2 regions of the Marinomonas sp. genome follow, and region 1 is predicted to be linked to the other one. Evidence: predicted binding sites of a transcription regulator. Region 1 holds the regulator's gene; the other holds the start of a gene.
The links. The regulator sigma-54, encoded in region 1, starts transcription at its own class of promoters, with help from an activator protein. The targets are predictions, from matches to a motif close to TGGCACNNNNNTTGCTNT.
Positions count from the first base shown of each region.

Region 2: flgB (flagellar basal body rod protein FlgB) is a predicted target of sigma-54. The motif match lies at 5,396-5,413, and genes of this name have one in related genera.

Region 1 covers NZ_OZ245329.1:3,117,378-3,124,411, forward strand. Annotated here, with positions in the region: gene ACO05V_RS14825 (calcium/sodium antiporter) at 1-404, shown strand, start outside; gene lptC (LPS export ABC transporter periplasmic protein LptC) at 404-982, shown strand; gene lptA (lipopolysaccharide transport periplasmic protein LptA) at 966-1,493, shown strand; gene lptB (LPS export ABC transporter ATP-binding protein) at 1,494-2,219, shown strand; gene ACO05V_RS14845 (RNA polymerase factor sigma-54) at 2,298-3,770, shown strand; gene ptsN (PTS IIA-like nitrogen regulatory protein PtsN) at 3,787-4,236, shown strand; gene ACO05V_RS14855 (HPr family phosphocarrier protein) at 4,246-4,515, shown strand; gene mgtE (magnesium transporter) at 4,523-5,875, shown strand; gene yjgA (ribosome biogenesis factor YjgA) at 5,882-6,418, shown strand; gene ACO05V_RS14870 (carbon-nitrogen hydrolase family protein) at 6,480-7,034, opposite strand, start outside.
Region 2 covers NZ_OZ245329.1:4,085,417-4,092,450, reverse strand. Annotated here, with positions in the region: gene trpD (anthranilate phosphoribosyltransferase) at 1-122, shown strand, start outside; gene trpC (indole-3-glycerol phosphate synthase TrpC) at 142-957, shown strand; gene ACO05V_RS19605 (OsmC family protein) at 1,000-1,407, shown strand; tRNA gene ACO05V_RS19600 (tRNA-Arg) at 1,486-1,561, opposite strand; gene ACO05V_RS19595 (flagella synthesis protein FlgN) at 1,643-2,122, opposite strand; gene flgM (flagellar biosynthesis anti-sigma factor FlgM) at 2,160-2,474, opposite strand; gene flgA (flagellar basal body P-ring formation chaperone FlgA) at 2,582-3,274, opposite strand; partial or broken gene ACO05V_RS19580 (chemotaxis protein CheV) at 3,415-4,344, shown strand; gene ACO05V_RS19575 (CheR family methyltransferase) at 4,403-5,239, shown strand; gene flgB (flagellar basal body rod protein FlgB) at 5,456-5,848, shown strand; gene flgC (flagellar basal body rod protein FlgC) at 5,854-6,303, shown strand; gene ACO05V_RS19560 (flagellar hook assembly protein FlgD) at 6,314-7,018, shown strand; gene ACO05V_RS19555 (flagellar hook-basal body complex protein) at 7,031-7,034, shown strand, end outside.

The DNA of each region.
Region 1 (7,034 bases):
TTGTGTGGGGTGCAATAGGCATTGCAACGGCACTGGGAGTCAGCGAACTAGTAATAGGCCTTACTATTGTCGCTGTCGGCACCAGCCTACCCGAACTAGCCGCTTCCGTAAGCAGCGTAAGAAAAGGCCATCACGACATCGCAATTGGCAATATTTTAGGATCAAACATCTTCAACTTGGCCACTGTATTGCCCTTACCAGCCCTTATTGCACCGGGATTAGTGGATGAAAGTGTTATAAATCGAGATTTCCCTTGGGTGCTAGGCTTAACGGCCGCACTTGCGCTTGCTATTTTCATCTTCAGAAAAACCAAAGGTAACAGCATACCTAGATGGGTAGGTATCCCTCTCATAGCGTCTTATGGTGTTTATTTGTTTATTATTAGTACAAATGGTTCAGTGTGATGTCTTTATTTGAAAAATTCACAAAACCAAAAAACCTAATAATTACTGGAGTAGCTTTAATATTAGCGGCCTCTCTAGGCTGGTATGGGGTAATGCCAAAACCAAACCTTGTTGAAACAGACTCATTAAGTAGCTCACCAGACTATTTCATCACCAAAGTGAAAGTAAAAGAATTCGACATAGATGGCACCCTTATAGAAACTTTAGATGCCGAAAAGACGCTACATTACATCACAAAATCGAGAACACTATTAGAAAAGCCCTACATTGAACGCCAATCTAAATCAGGACATTGGAGTGCAAAAGCAGATAAAGGGGTTATTGAAGACGGAAGTAATGATATTCTATTAACCGTAGACGCCGAGGCAACTAAAAGATACCTTCAATCAGAAGACATCAAGCTAAGCGCTGACAGCATTCATTATTTAGACAAAGACCAGTCATTAACCAGCTATGGGAATCCAATACTTGTCTCCTCTCAAGGAGAAACTTCCGCTGACAAAATTACAACCTTCATAAATTCAGAAGAAGTCGTGATGACAGGATCTGTACGAGGAAAATATGAAACAATTCATTAACTTCAGTGTATTGGTTACATCAGCTATGTTTGCTCATTATAGCTATGCACTCCCTGATGACATAAATAAGCCACTAGAAGTCCAAGCTGATGAAGCACAGTTCGATCAAAATTCTGGCGAGGCCATCTATAAAGGTAACGTCTTTGTTAAACAAGGATCCATTGAAATCCACGCCGAATATCTAAAAATATCGACTGATGCCAACACTCGAAAATTCAGCAGTTTAGAAGCAACAGGCACACCTGCAAAATTCAGTCAACAAATAGACTGGAGCGGCAACATTGTGATCAGTAAAGGAAACGAAATCCATTACTCAACAAGCGAATCGAAATTGGAAATTTTTGGCAAAGGCTTCTTAAGTCGAATGCAAAATTCCATCACTGCAGATTACATTCTATATATGATCCAAGATGGAACCTTCAGTGCAGAGAAAAAAGATTCAGGGCGGGTAACCATGACATTGCAACCGCAAGCACCAGAATCCAAACCAGCGCCTGAGGCCAAAAAATAAATGGCTATTTTAGAAGCAAAACACTTAGCAAAAAGCTATAAGAAACGCCAAGTCGTAAAAGATGTGTCTATTTCAGTTGAGTCTGGCCAGGCTGTTGGCTTATTAGGCCCAAATGGTGCAGGTAAAACCACTTGTTTTTATATGATAGTGGGAATGGTTGCGAACGATGCTGGCGGTATATTTATTGATGGGCAAGACATCACAAATGATGTCATGCATACCCGAGCCCAAAAAGGCATTGGCTACCTTCCACAAGAAGCCTCTATTTTTCGTAAAATGTCAGTTGAAGATAATATCTTAGCCATTTTAGAAACCCGAAAAAAACTAACAAAAGCAATGCAATTAGAAAGACTTGAAGAACTCTTAGAAGAATTTCATATCACCCATATTCGTACTAACCTTGGCATGGCGTTATCAGGCGGAGAAAGACGTAGAGTAGAAATCGCAAGAGCGGTTGCGATGAACCCTAAATTCATCCTACTTGATGAGCCCTTTGCCGGCGTAGATCCAATTTCGGTCGGAGACATAAAACACATTATTAAACACCTCCAAGAAAGTGGAATAGGTGTTCTAATTACCGATCACAATGTTAGAGAAACATTAGACATCTGTGATAAAGCTTACATTGTTGGCAATGGCTACATCATCGCATCTGGAGATGCAAATACAGTCATCAACAATGAACAAGTAAAAAAGGTCTATTTAGGCGACGACTTCCGCCTGTAACCCCTTATCATTGCAGTAGAAAGGGAGTAGTATGCATAACTCGTTCCAATTCATTCAAATAGAAGAAAGAGTTGCTCCATGAAGCAGTCTTTACAATTAAAGCTCGGCCAACAACTGACCATGACACCACAGCTGCAACAAGCCATTCGCTTGCTTCAGCTTTCTACGTTGGATTTAAAGCAAGAAATACATGAGTTCCTTGAATCTAATCCACTACTTGAGCTTGACGACGACGAACAAACACATAGTGACATCCCCGCTAGCATAGAATCAAAAAGTGCGACAGACACAAACATCGATAATAGCGAAGAAGCACGTGTAGAATCAGAGTGGACAGAAAGCATTCCTGAAGAGCTATCAATAGACAGTAACTGGGATGACACTTACCAAAGCTCAGCGGCCGCAGTTAGTGACCATAATAGTTATGAAGGTGATGGCGACTTTGAAAGCCGCAACGCACCGGCAGAAAGCATCCAAGATCACCTTATCTGGCAGCTAAACTTAACCCACATGTCGGATCGAGATATTGAAATCGCTTACGCTATCATTGAATGCGTTCAACCTGATGGCTACCTAAGCATTTCTCCCGATGACATTTGGGAATCCCTTGGCACTGAACTAGAAGATTTAGACATAGAAGAAGTCATCGCTGTGCAACACAGATTGCAACACTTTGATCCTGTTGGCGTATGCTCAATTGATCTACGCGACTGCCTTCTTGTGCAACTAGAAGCATTCCAGAGCCACCCGCTATACAAGAGCACCTACAATCTCATTGATCATTATCTGCCTCTATTAGGCAATCGAGACTTTACTCAGTTAAGCCGTAAAACAAAATTAAAGGACGAAGCATTAAAAGAAGTCGTCAATTTGATTCAACAGCTCAATCCACGCCCAGGCTCAGTAATTGATGCCGACGATACAGATTACGTTATTCCTGATGTCACCGTGAAAAAGCGTCATGATGTATGGCAAGTTGAATTAAACAATGACGCTTTACCGCCCATTAAAATAAATGAAACCTACTCTGCAATGGCGAGCACCGCGGCAACAGCCGAAGACGCAACTTACATAAAGACCTCTCTCCAAGAAGCTAAATGGTTTATGAAGAGCTTGCAAAGCCGCAACGAAACGCTATTGAAAGTCGCTAGCTGCATTGTAAGTCGACAAATCGATTTCTTCGAACTAGGTGAAGAAGCTATGAAACCCATGGTTCTTCACGATGTTGCCGAAGAAGTCGGCATGCATGAATCAACCATTTCTAGGGTAACAACACAGAAATACATGCACACACCAAAAGGTATTTTTGAGCTGAAATATTTTTTCTCAAGCCATGTAAATACTGCCTCTGGTGGAGAATGTTCTTCTACAGCAATACGAGCTATGATTAAAAAGCTTGTATCTGATGAGCCAGCAAAAAAACCGTTAAGTGATAACAAACTAGCTGCTATTTTAGCAGACCAAGGCATACAGGTTGCTCGACGTACTGTAGCCAAATATCGAGAGGCGATGAACATCCCTCCTTCCAATGAACGAAAACGACTGATCTAACGGAAAACATTTTATCATGTCATTGAAATCATTATTAAAAGCGGAACTCGTTCTCGCAAAACAAGATATCGTCAGTAAAAAACGTGTGCTCGAAAGCATTGCCGAAGTCGCGTCCAACCGACTTCATTGTGACAACGAAGCGGTATATGACGCATTACTCGGTAGAGAGAAGCTAGGCAGTACAGGCATAGGCAATGGCATCGCCATACCACATTGTCGCCTAGAATCCGCAAATCATACCGCTATTGTTATTATGTCACTACAACACCCTATTGGTTTCGATTCTATCGATAAAAGAGCAGTCGACTTAATATTTGCATTAATTGTTCCGCCTCACGAGTGCGACCAACACCTTGCGACACTAGCTCAAATAGCAGAACTAGCTCAATCCCCCGAATCATTGGATAAATTGCGCGCTGCACAAACGAATGAAGAATTATTCAATATATTTGACTCACTAATATAGGAAAAAAGCATGCAGGAAGAGTCCATCACAATCATAAATAAACTTGGCTTGCATGCTCGCGCTGCAGGCAAACTAGTTGAAACCACCTCTCGCTTCTCTTGCGATATTACCATTGAAAAAGATGGGCGTAATGTTGACGGAAAAAGCATTATGGCCATGATGATGCTTGCAGCAGGAAAAGGCACAGAAATTCGCGTTAAAACCAATGGTGAAGACGAGAGCGATGCGATTAAGGCGGTTATAGAATTAATCAATAACCGTTTTGGTGAAGACGAGTAAGGGCCTTATGTCAGAGCAAAACACCCTTAATCATCTACAAACGGTCACCGAATCGCTCGAATCTGGTACCACAATGCAAATCCGTTATCTACTTAACGGCGCTTTGCCTGCTCAAGATGTTGCTCGACTATTAGAATCGTCCCCTCCCAAAGAACGTAAACTTCTTTGGGAATTAATTGAAGCCAAAAATGAAGGTGAAGTACTTCAATACCTAAGCGAAGATATTGGCGTACAATTCATGAAAAACATGGATACAGAGCGACTTATCGCCGTATCCGAACATTTTGAAAGCGATGACCTTGCTGATTTACTTCAACACCTACCAGAAAAGATCGTAAAAGAAGTTCTTGCGTCAATGTCCACGCAAGATAGAGCAAGAGTTGAAGCACTACTAAGCTACTCGGAAGATTCTGCCGGCGGCTTGATGAACACGGACACCATCACCATACGTCCGAATATTACTATTGATCTGGTTTTTCGCTATTTACGCAGACACTCAACACTACCAGATATGACAGACAGCCTACTCGTTGTCAGCCGCTCAGATCGCCTTTTAGGCACACTGCCACTCACCAAATTACTAGTATCCGATATTAGCGCCACCGTACGCGATATTATGGAAACAGAATTCACTGTCATTGATGCAGACACTCCAGCTAACGAAGTAGCCCAACTTTTTGAAAAGATGGATTTGGTGTCTGCTCCTGTTATCGACAGCAAAACAAAAAAACTACTTGGCCGAATCACCATCGATGACGTTGTCGATGTTATCCGTGATGAAGCCGAACACTCCATGCTAAGCATGGCCGGCCTTGATGATGACGAAGATACCTTTTCACCCATCATGAAAACCACCAAACGACGCGCTGTGTGGCTTGGCATAAACCTAATAACGGCCTTTACCGCATCTTATGTCATAGGCTTATTCCAAGATACATTAGACCAAGTTGTCGCGTTAGCCATACTCATGCCAATCGTAGCAAGCATGGGTGGCATCGCTGGCTCACAAGTACTCACACTGGTCATTCGCGGTATTGCACTAAATCAAATAGGCTCGACAAATACTCGCTGGCTGCTAAACAGAGAACTCATTGTTGGGTTAATCAATGGCCTTCTTTGGGCAACCGTTATAGCCATCCTTACCGCACTTTGGTTTGACAACATCAAGATTGCCTATATCATTGCGGGCGCTATTATAATAAACCTGCTATTTGCAGCAGCCACTGGTACACTTCTGCCGATTTTACTGAAAAAAATTGGCATCGACCCTGCCCTAGCAGGCAGTGTAATTTTGACTACCGTGACTGATGTGGTTGGATTTCTATCCTTCCTAGGTCTCGCTACTATTTTTCTAATATAGGTTCCCATGACAGACTTTGATCAATTTGAAAACGACGACGAAATCCCTAAGAGCAAAACCCAGATCAAGCGTGAAATGGAAGCCCTGCAAGATCTTGGAAAAAAACTATTAGGCCTAAGCAAAAATCAGCTTAAAAAAGTGGAAATGTCTGACACACTACGCGAGGCATTCGTTGAAGCTGGCCGCATCAAACAACATGAAGCCATGAGAAGACACTTGCAATACATCGGCAAGGTGATGCGTACAGAGGACCATGAAGCTATAGCACATCGTGTTGCGCTTTTCGATTCAACCTCTGCCGCTTACAACAAGCTATTTCATCAGCTTGAAGTAAAACGCGACATGCTAATTGGTGAAAACAGCAAAGAAGTATTATCTGAATATATAGAGGAAAACCCTCAGGTTGAAGACATTCAGTTACTTAGACAGCTGATTCGTCAATCCCAGAAAGAAGTATCTCAAGAAGGAAACACCACAAACCGCAAAAAGCTTTTCCGCTTCTTACGCGAGGCAGAAGAAAAGCGTCTCGGCTTAAAAGAATAACGTTAAACAAGACGACATTTATCCATCTAAAAAACCTAGCTAAACATGTAAGCTAGGTTTTTTATGTAATTCTACGATGTGAAAAACAAGGCATTTTTTGTCGACAATCATTTAAAGCAGACTTTGTGATAGTAAGAACAAAATACCCGGGATCTTCTTGCAAATTAGCCAAATGCTCTCCAGTGGGAGCATACAAAACACTGTGGCCATAGGTTTGTCTAGTTTCGTTATGCCAACCACACTGACCAATTCCCAGCACATAACATTGATTTTCAATAGCACGCGCAGACAAAAGAACGTCCCAATGAGCTTTTCCTGTAACATAAGTAAACGCTGCCGGCACCAGCAACACTTCAGCACCCAATCTAGTTAGCTCACGGTAGAGCTCTGGAAAACGTAAGTCATAACAAATACTTAAACCAACTTTAAAACCATCCACATCAATAACTTTTAAAGCCAACTCACCCGGCTCAATAACGTCAGACTCTTTATAGGATGCCGCCTTATCATTAACAGTTACATCAAACAGATGAATTTTGTCATAACGTTCAATAAAAGTACCATCCGGCCCAACCGCCCAACATGTTTGCCTAACACGACCATTAGCAACCACATC
Region 2 (7,034 bases), 970 kb from region 1:
CAGATACATTGGCGGAAGGCGTCAATATTGCAGAAGATGTCATTGGCGGTGGTACAGCTAAAGTTAAGATGTCTGAATTAGCCAGTTTCACGCGATGTTTTATGAGTCCTGACTCACTGTAATAATAGGAGCAGTAACCTAATGCAAATAGAAACACCGACAATTCTAAAAAAGATTGTAGCTCGAAAGTATGAAGAGATTACTGAGCGTAAATCTCATACTCCTTACGGAAATCTAGAGGTCGCGGCGTCAGTGGCGAATGTCCATAATGCGCCTCGCGGTTTTGCCCATGCGTTGAGACACCAAATAGCCATTGGAAAATCTGGTGTTATTGCGGAAGTTAAAAAAGCTTCTCCTAGCAAAGGCACATTAAGAGATCCATTTGTTCCGGCTGATATCGCTCGATCTTATGAGAAGGGTGGTGCAGTTTGCTTGTCGGTCTTAACTGATAGTGATTTTTTTAAAGGCCATGAAGACTTTTTAGTTGAAGCTCGTGGTGCTTGTAAATTGCCGGTAATTCGCAAAGACTTTATCGTTGATGAATATCAGGTTCTAGAAGCCAGAGCGATTGGCGCAGATTGTATTTTATTGATCGCGGCTTGCCTAAGCGGTGATAAATTACGCCAATTAGATCTGATGGCGCGTGATCTTGGTATGGATGTTTTGGTAGAAGTTCATAATCGTCCTGAGCTGGATTTGGCTTTGGAATATACCGAGACCGAATTGCTTGGGATTAATAATCGAGATCTTCATACCTTTGAGCTTAGCTTAGATCACACGTTTGAGTTGATGGGGAGTGTGCCTTCTGATCGTTTGGTTGTTACGGAAAGCGGTATTCATACTCGAAACGATGTGGCGTTGATGCGACAAAAAGGTATCCATGCGTTCTTGGTTGGTGAAGCTTTTATGCGCGCTGATGACCCAGGTGAAAAATTGGCTGAGCTGTTTCAGTCGTAGTGATGATGCTTTCAGTCATAGCAGAATTAAGTAAGGTGAATGATGAAAACGAATGTTAGTTGGCAAGAAGATGTGCATTTTACCGCTGAAACTGGCTCGGGTTTTAAGGTGGAAATCGACGGTAATCAGGTTGCTGGCCCGAGACCTATGGAGCTCTTGCTTGCAGGTTTAGGAGGCTGTACTTCTTATGATGTGGTTGGGATTTTAAAGAAATCGCGCCAAGATGTTGTTTCTTGTGTGGCTCAGATTGATGCTGATCGAGCGGATACTGTTCCTGCTGTCTTTACTGAAATTCGAGTGCATTTTGTCGTTACAGGTCGTAATTTGAAAGAAAGTGTTGTTGCTCGGGCGGTTAAGCTGTCTGCGGAAGAGTATTGCTCCGCCTCTTTAATGCTAGAAAGAGGTGGTGTGAAAATTGTTCATAGTTTTGAAGTGATTGAAGTGGAATAAAGCATTACTTGATAAGAGTGTTTTAAAAAAGAGCTGAGAGGCTCTTTTTTTTGATTATTTTTCTGTCACTTAAAGTAGTGGTGTCCCCACCAGGACTCGAACCTGGAATAGCTGCTTAGGAGGCGGCCGGTATATCCTGTTTACCTATGAGGACTTATTCTAAAAACGAATTTATACCTGAATTGTATCGATAATACAAATTTAAAATAGGTATGGCATTGATTTTTATGGTTTTTTAAGCACGACCTAATGTGTGTTTACTGCTTATTGGGCGGGTCGAACCTCTGGCGGTATAAACTTTGTTTTTACTACTGTGGCCCTGAAGAAGCTCGTACAGGTGTTTGTTACGTTTTTGAAGGGTATTTAGTATCCGAGCGTTGGTGTTGTTTTTAACTTTGCAGCTCTGCAGTAGGTTTTCGCATTCTTTCATTAAAAGGCGTATGTCATCCATAGAGCTATCTTGTTGACTAAGCCAGTGTTTGAATTCTTCTTCGGTAGGTTTTTTTCGATCAACTATGTCAAACTTTATGAGTATATTGACTCTTTTCTCATTAAGTTGGTTCATTTCATCGAGGAGGGCTTGTTTTTGTTCAGACAAGTCGATAATGGCTTCACTATCGACTTCCCCGTAGGCCAGCCTTTCTTTATCAAGAAGCTCTGATATGTTTTCTAGTATCTCTTTGCTTCTGATGAATATTGGGGCGATAGGGATCATAGGGCAAACCGTTTTCAGACTGTAGAGAAACTACAGTCTAGAATAGCGAATCCATAGAAGCCATATTATTCGCTAGCTTCTGCGTATCTATCTTGTATTCGCCCGCTGCAATAGCGCTTTTGATTTGCTCTACTTTATCCATATCAACATCAGGCAAGCTGTTAATTTTAGATTGTTGACTTTGTAACGTTTGCGCAGTGCCGCTTAATTTTACGGTGTCCTCTGCTAGCGTGCCACCACTTCTAACGGCACTTTGCTTTTCTGTTGCATTACTCGCAACATCATCTTTCTGCGTTCGTTCACTTTTATTTATAGCGCTTTGATTTGATAGACCTGAGAAATGTATTGCCATTGGGTTTTCCGCCCTTAAATGATTTGCCTGTCTATGTTGTCGGCAGGGTCTAAAGATACTTTAATGAAAAAAACAAAAAAGAATTCATAGGCTGCCAATTAGTATAATCAATAGTTTACAAGAACCTCACTGTCAGTTACAACTTTGGCGTATATAATTCGTCCAGAACTTGTGTTTTTAATGCGTATTTGTTGGCCTTTGACTCCATTTTCTAAAGCAACACCGTTCATTCTGACTATAATAGTGCCACTGCTTGCTGTTATAAGTACAGAATCTCCCTTTTTTACAAGGGTTGGTGGGGTGGTTAAATCGTCCGTAATAAAAGTGTTGATACGTAAGTTGCGTGAAGCTACAAGGCCATAAGGCGGGCTTTTCTTTGTGTAGATATGTCCTCTTAGGTTGGATATGTCTACTTCGCCTATGTCAGTGTTTGATTTAGTAATGATTTGGCCGCGGTTGATTGGGGTGATGGTTTTTATTGCTGGGATCGTGATGGACTGAGTGACTGGTATATAGGATTTCCAAGTTGGCGATTCACAGCTAATTTCATAGCTGGTGCGTTTGGTAGCGTCTGATCTTTGATTGCTGATCTTAATGGATTTACTTTCACAGTCAGGTAAGTAATTGAGAGCGGCAAGATTATTTAATGTGATGTTGATGGTGGCATCAGGGTATATCTCTGATAACCGAGGAATCTCTACTTGATTTATGTAGCGATTGATTTGCTCTTCAGTAGAGACGGCAAATGTTAAGCCTGTTTGGAGACAAATGAAGGCTATGCTTAGCCTTATGATTCGCATGATTCGTTCTCTTTGTTTATTATTACGTTATAAATAAGATAGTTAGTAAAATATTTGAATTCACTTTATCATTGGATGATGCATTTTAACAATTTTGAGGTAATACCTCAGTATAATGTTTACACATTTTGGAGGCGTTTATGGCTGGAGTTTTGGATACTGTTAACCAACGTACATAGCTCGTAGGAGAAAACCGACTTGAATTGTTGTTGTTTCGCTTAAATGGTAAGCAAATTTACGGCATCAATGTCTTTAAAGTGAAAGAGGTGTTGCAGTGTCCTAAATTAACCACTATGCCTCATAGTTCTCCAGTGGTTAGAGGGGGTGCTCACATTCGTGGTGGTACCATTCCTATTTTGGATTTGGGTTTGGCAACAGGCGCAAGTCCAATAGAAAACATTAGTCAGTGCTTTGTTATTATTACTGAATACAATCGTCGAATTCAGGGTTTTTTAGTGCGCGGAGTTGAGCGCATTGTAAATATGAATTGGAGTGATATTCAGCCGCCGCCAAAAGGTTTGTCGAATGATAACTACCTGACGGCTGTATGTCAGGTCGATAAAGAAATGGTGGAAATTATTGATGTGGAACAGATCCTTTCTGAGGTTGCTCCTACGCGTCAAGATATTTCTGATGGTATCGTTAATGCAGGCGTGACAGAAAATGCTCAGAAACATCATATACTCATTGTGGGTGATTCTTCCGTTGCACGTAAACAGATCAAGCGTTGTATGGAACAAGTTGGCTTTGCTACGACAGTTTTAAATGATGGCCGTGAAGCGCTTACTTATCTTCAAAATATGGTTGCGGAAGGTAAGGATGTGACTAAGGAATTTTCCATGGTTATTTCGGATATCGAGATGCCTGAAATGGATGGCTATACGCTAACGACCGCGATTCGTAACGATAGCCGTTTGCAGGATCTGTTTATCCTTCTTCATACCTCTTTGAGTGGTGTATTTAACGAGGCTATGGTTAAAAAAGTGGGAGCAGATGGCTTTTTGGCGAAGTTTCAACCTGACGAACTCGCTCGATTAGCAATAGAAACAGTGCAAGTACAATCTGAGTAATGTTTGAGCTCTTTGTGTAGAGTCCTATTAATTTGAACCTGTCACTTATGGAGTTTTGATGCTCAGTAGTACAAATGCAATTACACCTAATGGCTATATCAGGTTCAGAGACTACCTGCAGAAAGTATGTGGGATCTCGCTGAGTGACAATAAACAATATTTGGTCGCCAGTCGTTTAGGAAAAATCTTGGAGAGAGAAGGTTTTTCCAAGATTGAACAGTTGGTTGACGCCTTGGAGCGATTGGGTGGATCTAAGTTAAAAGAAGAAGTCATTAATGCGATGACGACGAATGAGACTCTTTGGTTCAGAGATACTCATCCTTTTGCAATTTTAAAAGACAAAGTATTGCCAGAAATGACTGCGGCCCCTTTAAGAATCTGGTCTGCGGCGTCATCAACTGGCCAAGAGCCTTATTCTATAAGCATGGTGATAGAGGATTTTAAGTCTTCTCGGCCTGGTGTTTTAAAGGCTGGTGAAAAAATAGTCGCAACAGATATTTGTACCAATATCCTTCAGCATGCTAAGCAGGGTGAGTACGACAGCTTGGCTATTGCTCGTGGTCTGGGTGCGGATTTGCAGCGCCGTTACTTTGATAAAATAAATGACTTAACTTGGAAAATTAAACCGAGTCTTAGTTCTCGCGTAGAATTTAAGCACTTAAACCTAATAGAACCGTTTTCCATGTTGGGTAAATTTGATGTGATCTTTTGTCGAAATGTACTGATTTATTTTACTGTTGATCTTAAATTAGATATTTTGAAAAGAATGCATGCTTCTTTAAAGCCTGGTGGGTATTTATTTCTTGGTGGTTCTGAAGCTCTGAGCGGTTTATCTGACTACTTTGAAATAGTTCAATGTCATCCCGGTATTGTTTATAAAGCTAAAACTTTATAAACAATAGACCCGTCTAGTTTTGATTGTTGTTTAAAGCCTGTCTAACTGTGTTAGGCAGGCTTTTTTGTCTCTGGTGTTCTATCTTTGATATTGCCGCTTTTTGCCGTTTGTATTTTATTTATAGTTAACTTATTGAAAAGTATTGGTTTTATTTTTTGGCATCATAATTGCTTTATGTTTGCTGTATAGATTAATAATTTTTTAACTGGGGCTTAAATGGCTATATCTTTTGCAAGTGCATTTGCTGGACACGACAAAACGCTGGAGTTTAGAAGCGCGAGAGCGGCTGTTCTTGCAAACAATATTGCGAATGCCGATACACCAAATTTTAAGGCAAGAGATATTTCGTTTGATTCTCATATAAGTAATGAGCAAAAAAGGTTGCAACTTACAGGCACGAACTCTCGTCATATTTCAGCTGAAGGGGTTGCGGGTGAGCCTGATGGTTTGTTGTATCGAAATGCTAATCAGCCATCTCTAGATGGTAATACGGTTGATATGCAGAGAGAGCAAGCTGAATTTGCACAGAACTCATTACAGTTTGATACGAGCTTTATGTTCTTGGATCGAAAAATTAATGGTATGAAAAAAGCACTTGCTGGGAATTAATAACGATGTCATTGAGTAATATTTTTACCATATCTGGATCAGCAATGAGTGCTCAAACTGTTCGTTTAAATACGATTGCGAGCAACATGGCGAACGTTGATAGTGCTGCTAGTTCAGCAGATCAGACTTATCGTGCGCGTAAGCCTGTGTTTTCAAAAATGATGAACGACAGTATGCGTCAATATGGTTGGAATAACGCAACGGCAGATAACAGTGGTGCGGGTATTGGTGTAAAGGTAGATGGTATCGTGGAATCTGATGCCCCTTTGCAACCAAGATATGAACCAGATCACCCAATGGCAAACGAAGATGGGTATGTGTTTTATCCGAACGTAAACCCGATGGAAGAGATGGCCGATATGATGTCAGCTTCTCGATCTTTTCAGACGAACGTAGAAATTATGAACTCAGCCAAGAGTATGATGCAGAAAATGCTCACACTTGGGCAGTCATAGGAGCTGACAGATGGCAAATATATCTGATTCCAAAGGTCTTGGTGGGTTAATCTCCCAGTATGGAACCGAAGCGGCTAAATCGAAGGCGGGTATTGAAAAGCCTGAGGTGAAAAAAGATGAGGCTGCGTTAGCGGATCAAAATGTTTTTTTAAAGCTCTATATTGAGCAACTTAAGGGACAAGATCCAACGGCGCCCCAGGACACTAATGACATGGTGGCACAAATGTCTCAGTTTAGCTCTCTTGAGAGGCTAACTAGCATTTCGGATCAGCTAGAGAATATGGCGACCTCACTTACTTCTAATCAAGCACTCAGTGCTTCAACTTTAGTGGGTAAGTCTATTTTGATGGACGGCAATAAGGCGAAGGTGACTGATAGTTTGGAAGAGGTTCAATTGAGAACCGTGATACCAGAAAACTCACAGTCAGCAACATTGAAAATATACGATGCAGATAACCGTCTTGTTCGTACTGCCATGCTTAGCTCCGGTGAGTACAAATGGGACAAGCTAGATGATGACGGAAATACTTTGCCGTCTGGTGAATATCGTTTTGCCGCCTCTTCAACCAATGATAAAGGTGAAGTGTCGGCTATGAATACGCAGCTTCCAACGCGAATTCAAGGTGTCACCATAAATGGTGAAAATGGCACAGTTTTGAATGTGGAAAACCACGGTAAAATCAAACTTACGAATGAATTAGAAATATTAGGGTGATTGGAGAATATTATGG